DNA from 3 places in the Pontibacillus sp. ABV4_188 genome. Region 1 is predicted to be linked to each of the others. Evidence: riboswitches for the same ligand, from Rfam matches in the RefSeq annotation. Region 1 holds a riboswitch; each other region holds the start of a gene.

The links. A riboswitch is a leader RNA that binds a small molecule or an ion and turns the genes downstream of it on or off. The one in region 1 is predicted to bind thiamine pyrophosphate.
Region 2: linked by a shared signal. The riboswitch ahead of ACYX4O_RS05375 (ABC transporter substrate-binding protein) and the one ahead of thiT (energy-coupled thiamine transporter ThiT) in region 1 are both predicted to bind thiamine pyrophosphate.
Region 3: linked by a shared signal. The riboswitch ahead of thiW (energy coupling factor transporter S component ThiW) and the one ahead of thiT (energy-coupled thiamine transporter ThiT) in region 1 are both predicted to bind thiamine pyrophosphate.

The regions. Positions count from the first base shown of each region.
Region 1 is NZ_CM149975.1:1,527,417-1,533,113, forward strand. It holds gene ACYX4O_RS07735 (tetratricopeptide repeat protein) at 1-861, shown strand, start outside; gene ACYX4O_RS07740 (hypothetical protein) at 878-1,009, shown strand; gene ACYX4O_RS07745 (MFS transporter) at 1,089-2,285, opposite strand; gene ACYX4O_RS07750 (hypothetical protein) at 2,953-3,138, opposite strand; TPP riboswitch at 3,479-3,579, shown strand; gene thiT (energy-coupled thiamine transporter ThiT) at 3,668-4,258, shown strand; gene ACYX4O_RS07760 (methanogen output domain 1-containing protein) at 4,544-5,200, shown strand; gene ACYX4O_RS07765 (TetR/AcrR family transcriptional regulator) at 5,217-5,697, opposite strand, start outside.
Region 2 is NZ_CM149975.1:1,061,236-1,066,932, reverse strand. It holds gene ACYX4O_RS05385 (Gfo/Idh/MocA family protein) at 1-742, opposite strand, end outside; gene ACYX4O_RS05380 (Gfo/Idh/MocA family protein) at 756-1,736, opposite strand; TPP riboswitch at 2,029-2,137, shown strand; gene ACYX4O_RS05375 (ABC transporter substrate-binding protein) at 2,257-3,246, shown strand; gene ACYX4O_RS05370 (thiamine-binding protein) at 3,252-3,545, shown strand; gene ACYX4O_RS05365 (ABC transporter permease) at 3,542-4,312, shown strand; gene ACYX4O_RS05360 (ABC transporter ATP-binding protein) at 4,305-5,039, shown strand; gene ACYX4O_RS05355 (GntR family transcriptional regulator) at 5,694-5,697, opposite strand, start outside.
Region 3 is NZ_CM149975.1:1,422,327-1,428,023, forward strand. It holds gene thiE (thiamine phosphate synthase) at 1-498, opposite strand, end outside; gene thiM (hydroxyethylthiazole kinase) at 495-1,283, opposite strand; gene thiD (bifunctional hydroxymethylpyrimidine kinase/phosphomethylpyrimidine kinase) at 1,283-2,098, opposite strand; gene tenA (thiaminase II) at 2,091-2,789, opposite strand; TPP riboswitch at 2,963-3,069, opposite strand; TPP riboswitch at 3,465-3,574, shown strand; gene thiW (energy coupling factor transporter S component ThiW) at 3,660-4,148, shown strand; gene ilvA (threonine ammonia-lyase) at 4,662-5,648, opposite strand; gene leuD (3-isopropylmalate dehydratase small subunit) at 5,692-5,697, opposite strand, start outside.

The sequences.
Region 1 (5,697 bases):
ATGCAGGACCTATTTGAAGAGAAGCATCAGTACTATTATATGAAATTCTCTGGACTGTATCATAATATGCAAGAAAGATTCAGAGAAGCTCAGCAGTATTATAAGAAATCATTAGCACTTGCTCATCAAATTACACTTAGTGATCATGAGCGGGCTGATTTGTATTTTATATCAGCTATTAATGAATCTTCCCTTCAAAATGTGACGTTATCGCTTCATTACGCTAGGTTAGCCTTAAACCTGTATACAGTCCAATTCGACTTTAAACGAAGTGGTGATTGCCAGGTTTTACTTGGAATATGCTATAAGCGAATTCACCAATTTGAACAAGCAGAACAGTGCTTTCAACTAGCTGTAAAGGCAGCAGGAAACTTGCAAAGCTCTTATTTAAAAGGGATTGCTTACCATAATTTAGGTTCGCTTCATGCAGCTCTCAACCATCATGAAAAAGCAATTGATTACTTTGAGAAAAGTCTAGTGTATAAAGATAACTATAATGTAAAAGGAAAGTTGACTAGTATTGCTTCCATTGTGGAGTCACTTTTTGAGCTAAGTGAACGGGGCAGGGCGTTGGAATGGATCGATCGAGGATTGATTATGATCGAACAACAAAACGACTTCAAAATCCTACGCTATTATTTTCAGGTATATAAATACCGGGTTCTTGAGGATCTCATTAGTCTAGAGCATTATTTAAAAGAGACAGTTATTCCTTATTTTATCGATAATGAAAACCAGTTTTATATCGGACTATACTGTGAACTGTTGGCTGAATGCTTACAAAAAAACAAAAGGTATAAGGATGCTTGTTACTATTTAACTCTAGCTAATGAATCATATAAAAAATTATCAATTACGTAGAGGGAGAGTGGGAAGTATGAAAAAATGGATGATTTCAGTTTTGGCAGTAGGGGCAATTGCATTCTCAGCACTAGGAGGGTTCTCGGCAACTCAATTAGCACTTGATGAAGAACCAGAACCGACAACAATTGAATTGACAGATATTTAATCTTAAAATCCCCTAGCTCTTAAGAGCTAGGGGATTTTAGTCTGTAATAGAGAAGGTGTTTAGGTCACTGCAATCCTTCTTAGGAAGAGTGAACGGGGGAACTTGATTTGATTGAATTCCTTCTTCTATTATTTATAACTTTGTAAAGATACATAACAATAAACACAAACAGACCCATTACAAAATATAAAGGTTTATATCCAAGTAGGGAGACTACGACACCTAAAACATAAGAGCCAGTTGCAATTCCTGTATCAAAGAGTGTAAAGAAAGTTGCTGTTGCGTGTCCGCTTCGATGGTGATCAGCAGACTGAATAGCTAGTGTTTGGAAACAAGGGACAAGGCTTCCGTAGCCTAGACCGATTAGTGTAGCTGACAGCAAGAGCATAAAGGAAGAAGTCGTCATACTTAGTGTAAATAAACCTAAAGCAAAGAGAATTAGGGATGGGTAAATAACAATGCTTGGGCCTCTAGAGTCAAAGATACGCCCAACGAACGGTCTCGAAATAAGCATTGCAACAGCAAATACAGCAAAGAAGAAACTTGCTGCTTCTAGTAATCCCAGAGATTTCGTATAAATAGAAATATAAGATATAACACTAGAGTAGGTGAAAGCTAGTAAACTTCCTACTAATGCGATGGGTAAAGCATTTATTTCAAATAAATCATGCAGCGTTACTTTTTTCTTCTTAGAAGGTTCATTCATAACAGGAGCAGCTACAAAGCTAGTGAAAAAGAGAGCTCCTGCTAAAAGGGATCCAAGTACAATAAAGAGTGTTGAGAAAGAGATCCAGTTTAAAAGCGATAAAGCCAAAAAAGGACCTGCGACAACAGCAAGATTCATTGACATAGCAAAATATCCAAGTCCTTCACCACGCCTGCTATCTGGTATAATGTCTGCAGCAATTGCACCAGCTGCTGTAGTGGCTATCGCGAACCAGATACCGTGGAAGAATCGTAAAGCTAATAATAAGTAAAAACTAGTTGCTGCTACATAAACGAAGGTAGTCAACATAAATAGTAAAAGACTTATGAGAAGCATTTTTTTCTTTCCGAAGTCTTCTAGTAGTTTTCCAGAAAAAGGCCTCACAAGTATCGCTGATAGTAAAAACAATGTAACAATTAAACCTGCTTGTGCTTCTGTTCCTTGTAAATCATCTGTTACAAAGATTGGTAATGTGGTTAACAAGGCATAAAAGGTTAGGAATAAGAAGAAATTGCTTAAGGAAATAAAAAGGAAGCTTTTCGTCCATATCGGTGATTTTGTTTGTGTCATAATAAGTCCTCCTGTGGTGTTTTGTTACATGATGGAATCTCGATTATAAACACCAAGGAACATCATAGGCTTATCAAGGATCTTTGTAAAGGCATATGCTTCCTAAAGAGTTCCGTATAAGAAAGACTCGAAATTGAGAGAATGCTTCCGTTTGCTCAGATTGCGGGTAAGGCGGTTCGGGAAATCGCTCGCTTTCCGCGGCGAGCTGGGAAGCCTCCTCGTTCGCTACGCTCTCTGTGGGGTCTCCCCAAGGCTCCTAGTGCCGCAGGAGTCTCGCAATTCCCCGAACCACCTTTGCCATATATAGTAGAACGGAAGCATGCTACATAAGAGGGGGATATTGGATCACCGCCATACTCGAGCTGAGGGGACGTTATACTTAATCTGGTAAGGGGTGTCTGGGGAACGAGGAGACTCCTGCGGGAGAAAGAGGTCGACGAGATCCCGCAGGGTGGTTTTCCCGAGGAAGCTCGACAGCTCGCCCGCGGAAAGCGAGTCGTTCCCCAGACACCCCAAGCTCTCAACAAAATAACGACCCTATTTACACTAACATGTCTATGCTTCATATCTTCAACAATCTGCCCTATACTTGAAAATATAACAATATTAAACCTTAAAGCCAAAAAAATTCCCCGGAAGGATCCGGGGAACGAAGGGGAAAGTTCATTTATTGTGCTACTGCAAAAGTAGTAGTAGCTGCGTTCATTGCTTCTTGTACGTTAATGAACCCATTACCGTAGTAGAAAGCATCGCCTAGAAGCGTTGTCGCGCTATTTAATAAGCTACGCACATCTTGAGACGAGACTAACCAGCTAAAATGAGTGCTGTAGTACTTAATTATATTGTAATACAAGGGTCTGTAAACTTCTTTGGGACATTGATGTGGGGTAGATGGAGCAAAAGGAAGGAAATAAAAGTGTATTCTCGAAAATTAGGTAAAAAGAAACAGCGATATGAGCTAATAAAGGAGATTTTTCGCAAGTAGAAGAGATAGAGAAGGATAGAATGGATGTTTGGATGAGGGTTTTGAGAAAACTTTATAAGTAAAGTATGAAACCCCACTTGTTAGTATACCACATAAATATGAAATAAATATGAAAATATTGGATGAAAATAGAAGAATCTTTATATTGATGACTTGAGTCCACTAATTTCTTCACCTATAATAGGAGTAACGAAAAAAGCATAAGAAAGAAGACCACAAGGGGAGCCTGAAGGCTGAGATTGAACGCTTTGTTCTGACCCTTTGAACCTGTTAGTTAGTACTAGCGTAGGGATGTGGCTTTAGTGATGGCGCAATGCAAATGGACTTTTATCTTAAAGCTCTCCCTTGCATTGCTTTTTTTGTATGTACATATTTATCTTTAAGGAGGAGAGTAAAGATGAAACGTAATTCAATCCTGTTTTTGGTGGAGATTGCCATGTTTGCTGCATTAGGTGCTGTTCTAAGTTTACCATTTTTAACGATTCCATTATGGGTGCAAGGTGGATCTATCGCTTTTGCTATGGTGCCGATTTTCTTTATGGCTTACCGTTGGGGGTTAAAAGGAGGTTTAACTACAGGTCTGTTAGTGGGTATATTTAACTCATTAATTAACCCGTTCATCGTTCATCCTGTGCAGTATGTAATGGACTATCCACTTGCATATACAGTGGTCGGAGTAGCCGGGATCTTCGCAAAACCAGCTCTAAAAGCTGTCCGTGAAGGGCATGCAAAATCATTTACGTTTTATATTATTTTAGGGACGCTAGTTGGTAGTAGCCTTCGGTTCATGAGTCACTTTATAGGCGGGATTGTATTTTTCTCTTCATTTGCACCTGAGGGCACACCTGTTTGGATATATTCGTTAACGTATAACATCGGGTATATGCTCCCATCTTTCATTATTAGCGCTGTAATATTGAATATTATCTTATACAAACAGCCAAAGTTACTCCATTTTGGAGGATCCGAATCTATTAAATCCGCCTAACTCTATAACAATATTTATTAGTTGCGTGTCGCAGGGAAATTTACTCTGCGGCACGTTTTTGTTTGAATATAGAGTTTGAGAGCAGCTTGATTGAGGAAGTACTAGCCTTAAAAGGCCTTTATTTACGAGTTAAATATATAGAAGGTCTAAGAGAGATTCATCCCTTTGGAAATAGGTGGAATTATATATAAAAAAGCTTTTTAAATAATTAATAGAATAAGGTTGATAATTCCATAAATAGGGTAAAGGTGTATGTGGAATATATCTTAAAGGGGGAAATAACAAATGAGTCAAAATCAAACATTAACGGCGCAAACATTTCTCTCTAAACTTCTTACTCAGTATGCAACACTACATGAAAAAGCAATAGGTGATCGTGCCGAAGAATATATTAAACAACTAGGGATTCGAGCAGGAGAATGGATGGAGGGACAATATGTAGATGCTAAATCTACACGGTCTGTTGATCAATATGTCAATGTAATCCTTGCCATTAAGAATGATATTGGAGGTCACTTTGAGATAGAAGAAGTGACACCTGAACGAATTGTTGTTAAAGGAAATCAATGTCCATTTGGAGATATGGTGAAAGATGCGCCTCATTTGTGTCAGATGACTTCTAGTGTAATAGGGGGGATTGCTTCTAGGCACTTTGGGTACTCAAAAGTCAAACTTGATAAACGAATTGCTGTTGGTGACGACCATTGTCGCGTTGTGGTTCATTTGAATGAGAACGAAGAGCAGGGTGGGGAAGAATACTCGAATTTGCCCGTCACTCCTGAGAATGGAGATCCGTTCCAGTGGGAAGAAGATACCATTAAGATGTTGGGTGAAGAGTTACGTAAGAGCGACGAGATGATCGCTAGCCTCGTTTCAGAAATAGAAGACCTTCGTTCCCAGATTCATATGCAAGATAATAAGAACAGAAGAGACTTCCGCTAAGGAAGTCTCTTTTTTTTTAATCTTTAAGCATATTTGTAATGGATTCGTAACATAAGTCTTTATACATCTTATGCAGACTATGGTCCCCGCTCATCACCCATTGAATAATGCAGCCATCAATTAGGCTTCGAATCGCTTTAGGTCCTTTTTCAGTGTCTACATTTAAAAACTTTCCTTCACTTTTCCCTTTAGAAATAATAGATTGTCCAATAGAAAAACAATTGTTGTAAAAACGTTGATTGATTTCTTGAAAACGGGGGATTTTAGGAACGTAAGAAAGGAAGTCCAGATATACTTTGTAAAATCGATCATTCTCCCTCGGCCCAACGAATACAGCGTTCACATAGGCGGCTAACATTTCATCTGCAGTATGAGCGTGTTGCACTGCATTTGCTTCTTTTTGATAAATCTTGTTGGTTAGCCATTCTAATAGATGAGCGAAGACATCTTCTTTATTTTTGAAGTAATAATTGGTCACGCCTTTACTGACGCTTGCA
Region 2 (5,697 bases), 470 kb from region 1:
CGAATAAAAGAGAGGCGCCGTTTTGGAACGTGATCATGCCACGAGCCATGTCTTCAACTGAAAAATTCTCGTGATCCCACTCGCCCAGGAGCCCAACCCCTGGCCGCTTCCCAATTTTATCGTATGTAACGCCTAGGACCGTCTTCGGCTCAGGGTAGCCCATTAAATAAAGGGCCGCATCAAGCATATGGATGCCATTGTCGATTAAAGTGCCGCCTCCTTGAAGCTCTTTATTCGTGAAAACACCCCAACCTGGAATGCCACGCCTTCTGTTCCATTTGGCTTCAGCTGCGTAAATCTCTCCCATTTCGCCTTCATCTATGAATCGCTTCACCGTCTCTACTTCAGGACGAAAACGAAAGTGGAACCCGTACATAAGATGCTTGCCTGTTTGATTCGCCACTTTTTCCATTCGTTCTGCATCATGCACTGAAATGGCAGGTGGCTTTTCACATAAAACGTGGCACCCCGATTGCATCGAGTCGATTGCTTGCTCGGCATGGAACGCATTCGGTGTGCAGATACTAACGGCGTCTAGCTCCATTTCACGAAGCATATCACGGTAGTCTTCGTATGCATGGGGAATCGAGAATTCTTGCGCGCAGTCTAGAGCCTTATCTTTATTATGGTTCGCCACCGCTACGACTTCTACCCCATCGCCGTAGTTTAGGTAATTTGGGATATGGGCACTTCTGGCAATGCCACCTGCGCCAATAATCCCAACTTTAAGTTTCCCGTTCATGTGAATCCGCCCCTTATCTCTTGTAGTAACCTTGAACCATTTTATCCATCACTCGGTTCGTGCGCAGTGCCGAACGCCCCGTGCTAGGCGACTGTCCTTTTCCTATGAGTTCATCTACAATCGTTTGAATCAGCTGCTGCTGAATCGGACTTGGGCGATCGATATGGAATTCCTCTGTACCAAATTGGTTCATCAATTTCACAGGTGCTTCATCAAATGTTGAGAATACGATTTCCCCTTTTGTCCCAACGATTCGGTTCTGATCCTCGTTCTTATAGGAGGCAAAATTCCAAACGCCTGTCCCCATAACCCCACTTTCAAATTGGAAGCTACCACTTACACTGTCTTCAGCAGGATAGGTGTCTGACTGATTGGCTGCATACCCCTTCACGTCTTCAATGGGTCCTAGCAAATAATCAAAGAGGTCGAGCGTATGAGAGGCCACATCATAAAATAAACCTCCACCACTCACTTCAGGGCGCACTCTCCAAGGCCATTCTCCGTTTTCGTCTTTTTCTAAAAGCCTTTGCGTCTGCTCCATCGTTACAAAACGAACATCGCCAATCGCGCCCTCATCGAGCAGCTCTTTTACTTTGAGAAAACGAGGCAATCGACGGCGGTAATACGCAACATATAAAGGCACACCGTGCTCCTCACAAACGTCAATCATGGCCTGGCACTCTTCCGTATTTAGGGCCATTGGCTTCTCAACGTATACAGGTTTCCCCGCTTTCGCTACCATTTCTGTATACTCCTTATGAGAGCCTGGTGGTGTCGCGATGTACACTGCATCTACCTCTGAATCATTGACAAGGTCCTCCGCTTTGTCATACCACTTTGGCACATTGTGACGCTCCGCGTAATCTTTCGCCAGCTCTCCATTTCGTCTCATTACAGCCACGAGTGAACTATTGGCAGCTAATTGAAATCCCGGCCCACTCTTTACCTCAGTGACATCCCCGCAGCCAATAATGCCCCAGCGAATGATTTTCATATGTATACTCCTCCGATCACGTTTCTTGTTATGTCGTTTATACAAAAAAGAAGCAGCCCTTATTAGTTTGCTGCTTCTTTAATACAGTGTTATTTTAACATACCGACTTTAGGATAAGGATAGCTATCTAGATCGATTATCTCTCTTACCTTTTTACTGTTATATGAAGTGAAAAGATTACAGGAGGGATAAGCGGGACAATGTACCTGTCCCCTTGTCCCACTTGCAATTCTGAAACAACTGTGGCAAAGTCATAATTAGGAAGAGCGTTAATCATAATTTAATAGAAACACGTAACATGTAGGGGAACCAGTGCGACTGGTTGAGACGTCTTGTAGACAGACGGACCCTTAGAACCTGATCTGGTTGAGACCAGCGTAGGAAACATATCTAAACGTTTTTTAATGATATGCACCCTAGGTATGGCACCTGGTGCTTTTTTTATTGAAAAATTTTCTACGATTCTCAAAAAATCCCTTACCGTTTCTTAACGCTCTACTTACAAAAGGGAGGAATCATCTTGAAGAAGCTTATGATTTGGACTTGCCTTATCGTTCTCTTAACTGCTTGCTCGAGCACGAGCGGGGAAAATGGCGATGACGGCGAGTCCCTAAAAGACGTGACGCTTGTCCTTGATTGGACACCAAACACGAACCACACCGGGCTATACGTAGCGAAAGAAAAAGGCTATTTCAAAGAGCAAGGGCTAAACGTGGAAATCATTATGCCAGGTGAAGCCGGGGCTGATCAACTCGTCGCCTCAGAAAAAGCTGACTTTGGCATTAGTGCTCAGGAAGCACTTACGAAGGCGCGCGTGCAGGAAATCCCTGTCGTGTCGATCGCAGCAATTATCCAGCACAATACATCAGGGTTTGCATCCCCTCAAGACAAAAACATAGACTCACCAAAAGATTTCGAAGGAAAAACATACGGCGGCTGGGGGGCGCCTGTTGAGAAAGAAGTCATCTCGTCTCTTATGAAACAAGAAAACGCTGATGCGGAGAAGGTTGAGATTGTGAATATGGGTAACACCGACTTCTTCACAGCCGTTGAGCGAGACGTTGATTTCGCTTGGATCTACTACGGTTGGACAGGCGTTGAAGCTGAACTTCGTGGCAAAGACTTAAATATGATCTACTTAACTGACTACTCGGAGAAACTAGATTACTATACGCCTGTTCTCACAACGAACCAGAAGCATATTGATGAAGACCCTGAGCTCGTTAAAGATTTCACGAAAGCTGTGTCACAAGGCTACCAATATGCGATCGATGAACCAAAGAAATCAGCTGATATTTTAATAGACGCCGTACCAGACCTTGACCCTAAACTCGTCAAAGCCAGTCAGGAGTGGCTGTCCCCGAAATACCAGGACGACGCGGAGCAGTGGGGCATTCAGGAAAAAGCCACTTGGCAAAACTATGCCGATTGGATGTATGAGAACGGTTTGCTCGATCAAGAGCTTAAAGCAAGTGAAGCATTTACAAACGAATTCTTACCAGAGGAGTGATCAGAATGGCCAATTCATTAGTCAGTATTCAAATTATCCCGAAGACCCCAAACGGAGAACCAACGATTCCGATGGTGGACGAAGCGATTTCGATTATTGAAGAGTCAGGAGTGAAATACGAGGTCCATCCCCTTGAAACGACGATGGAAGGAGAACTATCTGAGCTTTTTCATGTGATTGAAAAGATGAATAAGCGCATGGTGGAACTGGGATGTCTAAATGTGATTTCCCAAGTGAAAGTGCTCTATCAACCTAGCGGCGCTTCAATGGAGTCTCTAACGGAGAAGTATTCACAATGAAACAAGTAGTCTTAAGAGGATGGCGGCCCACGTTGGTCATCATCCTTCTCTTTATTTTATGGGAAAGTGCTAGTCGATTGTTCGAAATCCCTGAGTGGCTCATTCCCTCCCCTTCTCAAGTGTGGGAAGAAGGAATAGCGGGATGGTCGGTGTATAACCACCATTTATACTCTACCATTCTCTTAACTGTTACCGGATTCCTCATCGGGTCCTCGGTCGGAATTATTGTTGCGATCTTGCTTCACGTCATTCCCATCTTTCGCAACATGTTCTACCCGCTTATTATTTTCTCGCAAAATATCCCGATTATCGTGCTTGCCCCATTACTCGTGATTTGGTTCGGGTTCGGAATGTTGCCAAAGCTAATCATCATTACTCTCGTCTGCTTCTTCCCAATCGCTGTTTCAACGATGGATGGTTTAAGGCAAACAAGTACCGAATTGCTTCACTATATGAAAATGGCAGGCGCTTCGAAGAAACAGACGTTCTGGAAGCTAGAATGGCCGCACGCGCTTCCTTCTTTATTCTCTGGGTTAAAAATTTCCGCTACATACAGTGTGATGGGAGCTGTTATTTCTGAGTGGTTAGGTGCAAAGGAAGGAATTGGCGTGTACATGACGCTCGCTTCTTCTTCCTTCCGAACAGATCGGGTTTTCGTGGCCATCTTCTTAATTATGCTATTGAGCTTACTGTTCTTTGCTCTTATTACACTCATTGAGAAACGGGTTGTTGCCTGGAAAACGAAAGGAGTCGAGACCGATGGCTGAACTCACGTTACAACATGTATCAAAGTCTTTCGACAATCAGCTCATCTTAAATGATATTCACCTAAACGTCGGAAACGAGGAGTTCGTCTCCGTCCTCGGTCCTTCCGGCAGTGGGAAAAGTACGCTTTTTAACTTAATCGGAGGCCTGTATCAACCCGATCAAGGGGAGATCACTTTAGACGGGGATACCATTATAGGCACAAGAGGATCGATTAGCTACATGCCACAAAGCCCCTCCCTTTTTCCGTGGAGGACGATTGTCGACAACGTGATGCTTGGGAGTGAAATCGTGGGTAAGGCTGATCGTGAAGCCGCTTTGACTATGCTTACTAAAGCTGGCTTATCAGGGTACGAAGAAGCCTATCCTCATCAACTATCTGGCGGGATGAAGCAGCGGGCTGCTTTCGTAAGGAGCTTACTTAGTCCACAACCGCTGATCTGCTTAGATGAACCCTTCTCGGCACTTGATGAGTTCACGCGACTTGAGATGCAGAAGTGGCTTCTGGATTTATGGACGGAGCATAAGCGGTCTGTTTTATTCGTTACACATAATATTGAAGAAGCGCTATTCCTGTCTGATCGGGTCATTGTGTTATCAGAACGCCCGGCTACTGTTGAGAAAGAGTTTGAGGTACCGTTTGATCGGCCTCGCGAAGAGTCGCTGCTTTTATCTGAGGGGATGCTTAGGTGGAAGCGGGAGATTTATCAAGTCTTGAAGGGCGAATGAAGGGCGGAGCGTTGTTTTCGAATGAAGCGCGGGGAAGCGCGGGGACGGTTCTGGTGCTTCCTAAAGTTAATTTCTGGAGGAACTGTTACCTTTTCAATGCTGTTTCATGCAAAAACGTCAGAGATCATGTGATTCTCTGACGTTTCTTTGTGTTCTTTCTTTAATAATGTAAGAGATGCGCGCGATCTCTTACCTTTTGCTCCTGTAATTCAATGAAAGCGTCACAGAGGGACGAGGGACCTGTCCCCTTATCCCTGTCCCCTTATCCCTGTCCCCTTATCCCCTTTTAAAAAGAATTAAATGCAACTACTCCTATTATGGAAAATATCACAAATAACACCAGAACACCTATAATAAATCTTTTTAGTAGCTTCAACAATAAACCTCCTATACCTCGCTTAAACCATCGTTAGTTCTATCATAAATTTTTCTTGCTCTATTTTACTAGATCATACTGGTTAGTGAAATCCTTGGAAGCGTGGGGACGGGTCTAGCGCTTCATGAGGTTAATATTTGAGGGATCTGTTACCTTTTCATTAATTTGTCATACAAAAACGTCAGAGATCATGTGATCTCTGACGTTTCTTTGTGTTTTTCTATAAAAGATAAGGGACAAGGGACCTGTCCCCCTATCCCTTGTCCCCCTATCCCTCTTTAA
Region 3 (5,697 bases), 110 kb from region 1:
GATCGGGAAGTTTGGGGCTGCTTCTCTAATCTTAGTTAAGCCCGCTAATCCTATAGGTGTTTTTGCGTCTCGTTTTGTTGAGGTTTGATAGATTGGACCCACTCCAATGTAATCGATAGAATCAAAGGGTGCGCGTCTGGCTTCTTTTACTGAAGTGGTAGAAAGGCCTATAATCATCCCCTTACATCGATACACAACTTCTTGAATATCTAAGTCATCTTGCCCAACATGAATTCCATCAGCATTTAATTTTAGGGCAAGGTTTACGTCATCGTTAACGATAAACGGGATCTGGTGCTCCTGGCAGATGTGTTGCAGATCTTTGGCCAATTGGATTTTCTGATTACCTTTAAGTGAATCAGCCCCTTTTTCCCGAAACTGAAAGCAAGTGATCCCACCATGAATGGCTTCACGTAAAATGTCTCTTGGGTCTCTTTGACAATCTTGACTTCCCATAATGAAGTAAAGTTTTAATAGAGATTTCATTTCACCTTTCATCTTGCTTCTACTTTCTGACGCTTCAAAACATCTTCAGGTCTGATGTTGTAAAGGGCATCGAGGAAGTGAGGGTGAAGAGTTCCTGGGCCCTGCACATGGGCATTTTCAGCGGCCATTTCACTTGCAATCGTATAGACAGATATTGCCTCTGTGGCTTTCTCAACATTTGATCCTTCAAGAGAAAGAAAAGCCGTAAGAATAGAACTAAATAAGCAGCCTGTCCCTGTAATACTCCCTAAAAGTGGGATACCATTTTGGCAAACTACGGTTTCTTTCTTAGTGGTGATCACATCTGTTTCCCCGGTAAGAACGATTAAGCAGCTGAGGGAGGCGGCTGCTTGTTGGGCAAGCTTCACAACGTTCCCATCTCCTGTTGAGTCTACACCTCTTGATTGCCACTGATCCTCACCAATTAAGGCTGCGATTTCACTAGCATTTCCCCGGATTGCAGTAATCTCTAGTTCATCTAGAAGTCTGTGACACGTTTCGAGACGAAACGAGGTAGCACCAGCTGCAACAGGGTCTAAGACAACAGGGATTCCTTTTTCGTTGGCAGCCTTTCCTGCCAGGAGCATGGCTTCTATATCAGTAGAGGAAAGGGTCCCGATATTTAACAGAACACCACTTGTCATACTGGCCATATCTGAAACTTCGTCTAGAGATTTAGACATGACAGGCGCTGCTCCAATAGCATATAATCCATTTGCGGTAAAATTCATCACAACCTCGTTTGTAAGGTTATGAATAAGTGGCGTCGTTTCTCTTAAGGTTCGTAAGTAAGACATTACACATATTCTCCTTCCTGTTGGTTCTTTTTATAAGCCCAGTGGTTCGTAGGGCCTTGTCCATGTCCGATCTCAAGTGTGTGTTCAATTGCAAGAGAGATGAACTTCTTAGCAACCTTCACGGCTTCTTTTACACTTTTTCCTTTTGCAAGTTCAGCTGTAATCGCAGCTGCATAGGTGCACCCTGTCCCGTGCGTGTGCAATGTATCAAAGCGAGGAGAGGAAAAAGTCTCAAACGTTTCTCCATCGTAAAAAAGGTCTGCCGCTTCTCCATCAAGATGGCCCCCTTTAATCACAACAAAAGAAGAACCAAATTCGTGTACGATGCTTCTAGCAGCTTTGTATCGATCTTCTTCTGACTCCAAACGTTTTCCCGTTAACGCCTCGGCTTCAGGGATATTGGGCGTGACAATCGTTGCAAGAGGGAGTAGCTCATCACGCATCGTTTGGAGTGCTTTTCGATCGACAAGGGCATCGCCGCTTTGGGCAATCATGACTGGATCTACACAAAGAGGCAAGCTAAGGGGGCGGAGGTGGTCCGCTATGGCCTTGATCATTTCCGCATTTGCGATCATACCCGTTTTGACAGCGTGAACGGGCATGTCGCTTGTAACGGATTCAAGCTGTTCTTTTATAAAACTAGCTTCTAGATGGCGAACTCCCGTGACGCCGAGCGTGTTTTGCGCGACAACAGAAGTGATGGCAGACATACCGTATACGTCTAATTCTTGAAAGGTTTTTAGGTCTGCCTGAATACCCGCGCCTCCACTTGGGTCCGTACCAGCAATAGTTAAAGCCCCTTTCACATTACGCATGACGGGTCACCTCCTTGATGGCTGATGTGGGCCATGTTTCTTGTCGGTACGCCATTTCCCAGAATGCCCACTCTAACTGACAGCTTTTTATAAAGGCGTCTTTCATGGCTTTCTTTTCCCGAGGAGAAGCGGTTTCTGCCCATGTGTCTAATTTTGCTCGTAGTTGGTTAGTAGTGGATCTGATTTCATCATTCACATAAAAGGTAATCCACTCATAGAAAGGGTGGTCAGGCGTTGGTTGCACGTGCTCCATTAAATACTCCCCAATTTCAAGATACGTCCATGGACATGGGAGGAGTACAGCCAATATTTGTCCTAGCGTTCCTTCGTGAGCATGGGTCTTCATATGTTTAATATAGTGATCAGCCGTAGGAGGAAGGGGGTATCCTTGCAAATCCTCATACGGAGTATTGATATACGTACATAGATTGTGGTGAGGGTGAATTTCGCTGTGTAGGACAAATTCGATGTTTTCTTTGAAAAAGGTGATATCATCCTTATCGCTGCATTTGGAAATCGCAATTCCATACACATTCATGAACGCATGAAGGTATTCGGCATCTGCTTTTACATAATGAGCTACAGCTTCTTTTGGAAGGTCACCTTCTCCAAGTCCTTTCACGAAAGGATGGTTGAAAATCGCTTGAAAAATTGGTTTTGCATCGTGACGAAGTTGTTCAGTAAATGACATAGTAGTTGCCTCCTGGTTTTGATTTATAGGAAGTGAACCAGGCAGTGAGGAGGGAGGGGGTTGGGGATGGATATAAAAAAACCGCTCCTAGAACTGGAGCGGTTTCGGGATTATAAAGTAATAGATTGAGAGGTCATATGAGAATATACGCCCTCTAATCATTGGTAAAATAAATCCAACCGACTCCACTTCCCTTCGCTGGTACTAACCAGATCAGGTTCAAAGGGACCAAGGATTTCTCCTTATCTCAGCCATCAAATGGGCGCCCCTAGTGGACTTCCTATATTGTACCGATACCTTAACATAGGTTTCCTGGATTTGTCTACGATTAAAAGTGCAGGCGTGGTGCCTAGGACCGTACGGATAAGTCAGCTTTTTGGAAAAGGCGATTAGCCTTTGGAAAAAAGATGACTTATCGCGCTAGGTCCTCCACGCCGGAACTGGATAGGCTCCTCTTGCTACAGGAGTCTCGCAGTTTCACGGACCACCTTTGCGGAAAGGGGGAGAACGGAAACTTGCGATAATGTGGGGGGAGAACCGTAGCAAAACATCGCATTAATCCTAATATTTAGATAGCTGGAATTAGTTGTTAACACTTAAATAAAATAAATTCATAAAAGATTTGCAAAGTTGGAAGGTTGTGTTAGTCTAATAAACAAAGTTTACAAGATTTAAGGATACTACTAGGGGAGCCTGAATGGGCTGAGAGGGGAGCAATGGAGCTTCCTGACTCTTACGAACCTGATCTGGGTCATACCAGCGGAGGGAAGTAGTCAGGCGATACGTCTGTATACTCTACCATTCGAAGTCAGGTCTATTATAGGACCTGGCTTTTTTGTTTCCCCTTATTTAGAAAGGGAGAGGAATGTAATGAACAAAACAAGAATGATCACGACAATGGCGATCTTTGTAGCGATTGGGACGTTAGGGGCGCAAGTGTTATGGTTTCCAGCTGGGATCGCTAAAGCCTATCCTGTACAGCATGTGGTCAATGTTATGGCAGCAGTGACTTTAGGACCGCTACCTGCTGTAGCCATTGCGTTTATGATTGGCATCTTACGTGTTCTTCTAGGGTTAGGGACGCTTTTAGCATTTCCAGGAGGGATGATCGGTGCTTTGTTGGCAGGGGTTCTTTATAAGTTTTCCAAGAGAAAAGGATTGGCTGTTGTGGGGGAAGTGTTGGGAACAGGTGTAATCGGTGCGTTGTTTGCAGTCCCTTATGCGCAATTATTTATGGGTACTTCCGTAGGGGCTCTGGCGTTTTTACCGCCTTTTTTCGTAAGTAGTGTGTCAGGAGCTTTTCTTGGGTGGTTTGTGCTGTCGAGAGTTGGGGAGAGGTTGAGTGTTCGTAGGGTTTGAGGTGTAATGTGTGATGTGAATCGGTTTTTAAGTAAAGCTATGTTGATCTATGACCTTTTATAGTCGATGAGGAGCCAAAAGGTAAGAGAAAGGCTTGGTCAGTGACGTTTTTATTGCCAAAAACCGTAAAAAGGTCATAAAACAACACTATCTACGACCTTTTGAAAGCTAGATACTTCAAAAAGGTGAGAGATAACCTGACTCAGTGACGTTTTATGGTGGGGAGTTTAAGAAAAGGGAAGAGATCAGTACGCGGTGCGCCTAAACCAAAAGAAAAAGCCCAGACCATATTGGACTGGGCTTCTCGTTCACTTGTTTGCATCTAGCTGTTAACCAGGCGCTTCCACTTTTGTTCATCTAGCTGCAGCGCCCAACAACTAGTAGACTTCCCTCACCTCCGGTCGATCAGTCAACATCGATTCGCTTGTCGCTCATCGTGTTTCCTTGATCTCGCAGTGGCTCAAGTCCAGTCTATACGTTGTTAACCGGGCGCTTCCACTTTTGTTATAGCTTTCAAGAAGCTACAAATGAAGGGCTTTTTTGAACGGCTGAGACAGAGGTAGGTTCTTCCTGCTGGCTCAAGTTTTGAATCATGGGTAATCGCGCAAGGTCCATGTTGCCTCCGCTTACGATGATTCCCGTATGATTCGATTGGATGTTGGAACCGTGTTCGAGAACAGCTGCAAGTGCTGAGGCTCCGGCTCCTTCGACAAGTGACTTGTTTCGCTCAAGCATCGTAACGATAGCTTTTGCGATGTGTGTTTCTGACACGGTTACGATCTCATCGACATACTGCTTGATGAGTGGGAACGTGTTTTGACCAGGTTTCTTCACGGCGATTCCATCTGCAATGGTGGAAACACTCTTTAAGGTGGAAGGTCCTTGTTTGTAATACTGATTGTACATGGCACTCGCTCCTGCAGACTGCACGCCGATAATTTTGATAGACGGCTTAACAGATTTTGCTGCAACGGCGACACCACTAATCAGTCCGCCTCCTCCGATTGGAACGACTAGCGTATCAAGGGATGGATTTTGTTCGAGCATTTCAAGAGCAATCGTACCTTGACCGGCCATCACGTCATAGTCATCGAATGGATGAATAAAAACGCTGCCATTTCGGCGCTGATCAGCACATGCTGCTTCAAATGATTCTTGGAAGGATTCGCCGGTCAGCACGATTTCAGCTCCGTAGCTCTCTGTTGCCTTGACTTTAGCCTCTGGCGTATGCTCAGGCATAAAGATTTTCGCCTTGAATCCTCTTTTGGAAGCGGCCAAGGCGACACCTTGTGCGTGATTTCCTGCAGATGCAGCGATGACTCCTCTTTTAGCTTCTTCTTTGGTAAGTTGAGAAACTTTAAAGCTGGCCCCCCGAACTTTAAACGCACCTGTTTTTTGCAAGTTTTCCATTTTGAAATAAACTTGTTTTCCTGTTAGTTCGTTGATTGATGTTGAAGTTGTTAGTGGGGTGCGGTGGACCACGTCTTTAAGATGCTCCATCGCCTCCGTGATTTTGGTTCCGGTTAAGCAATTCCCAATGTCTTCACAC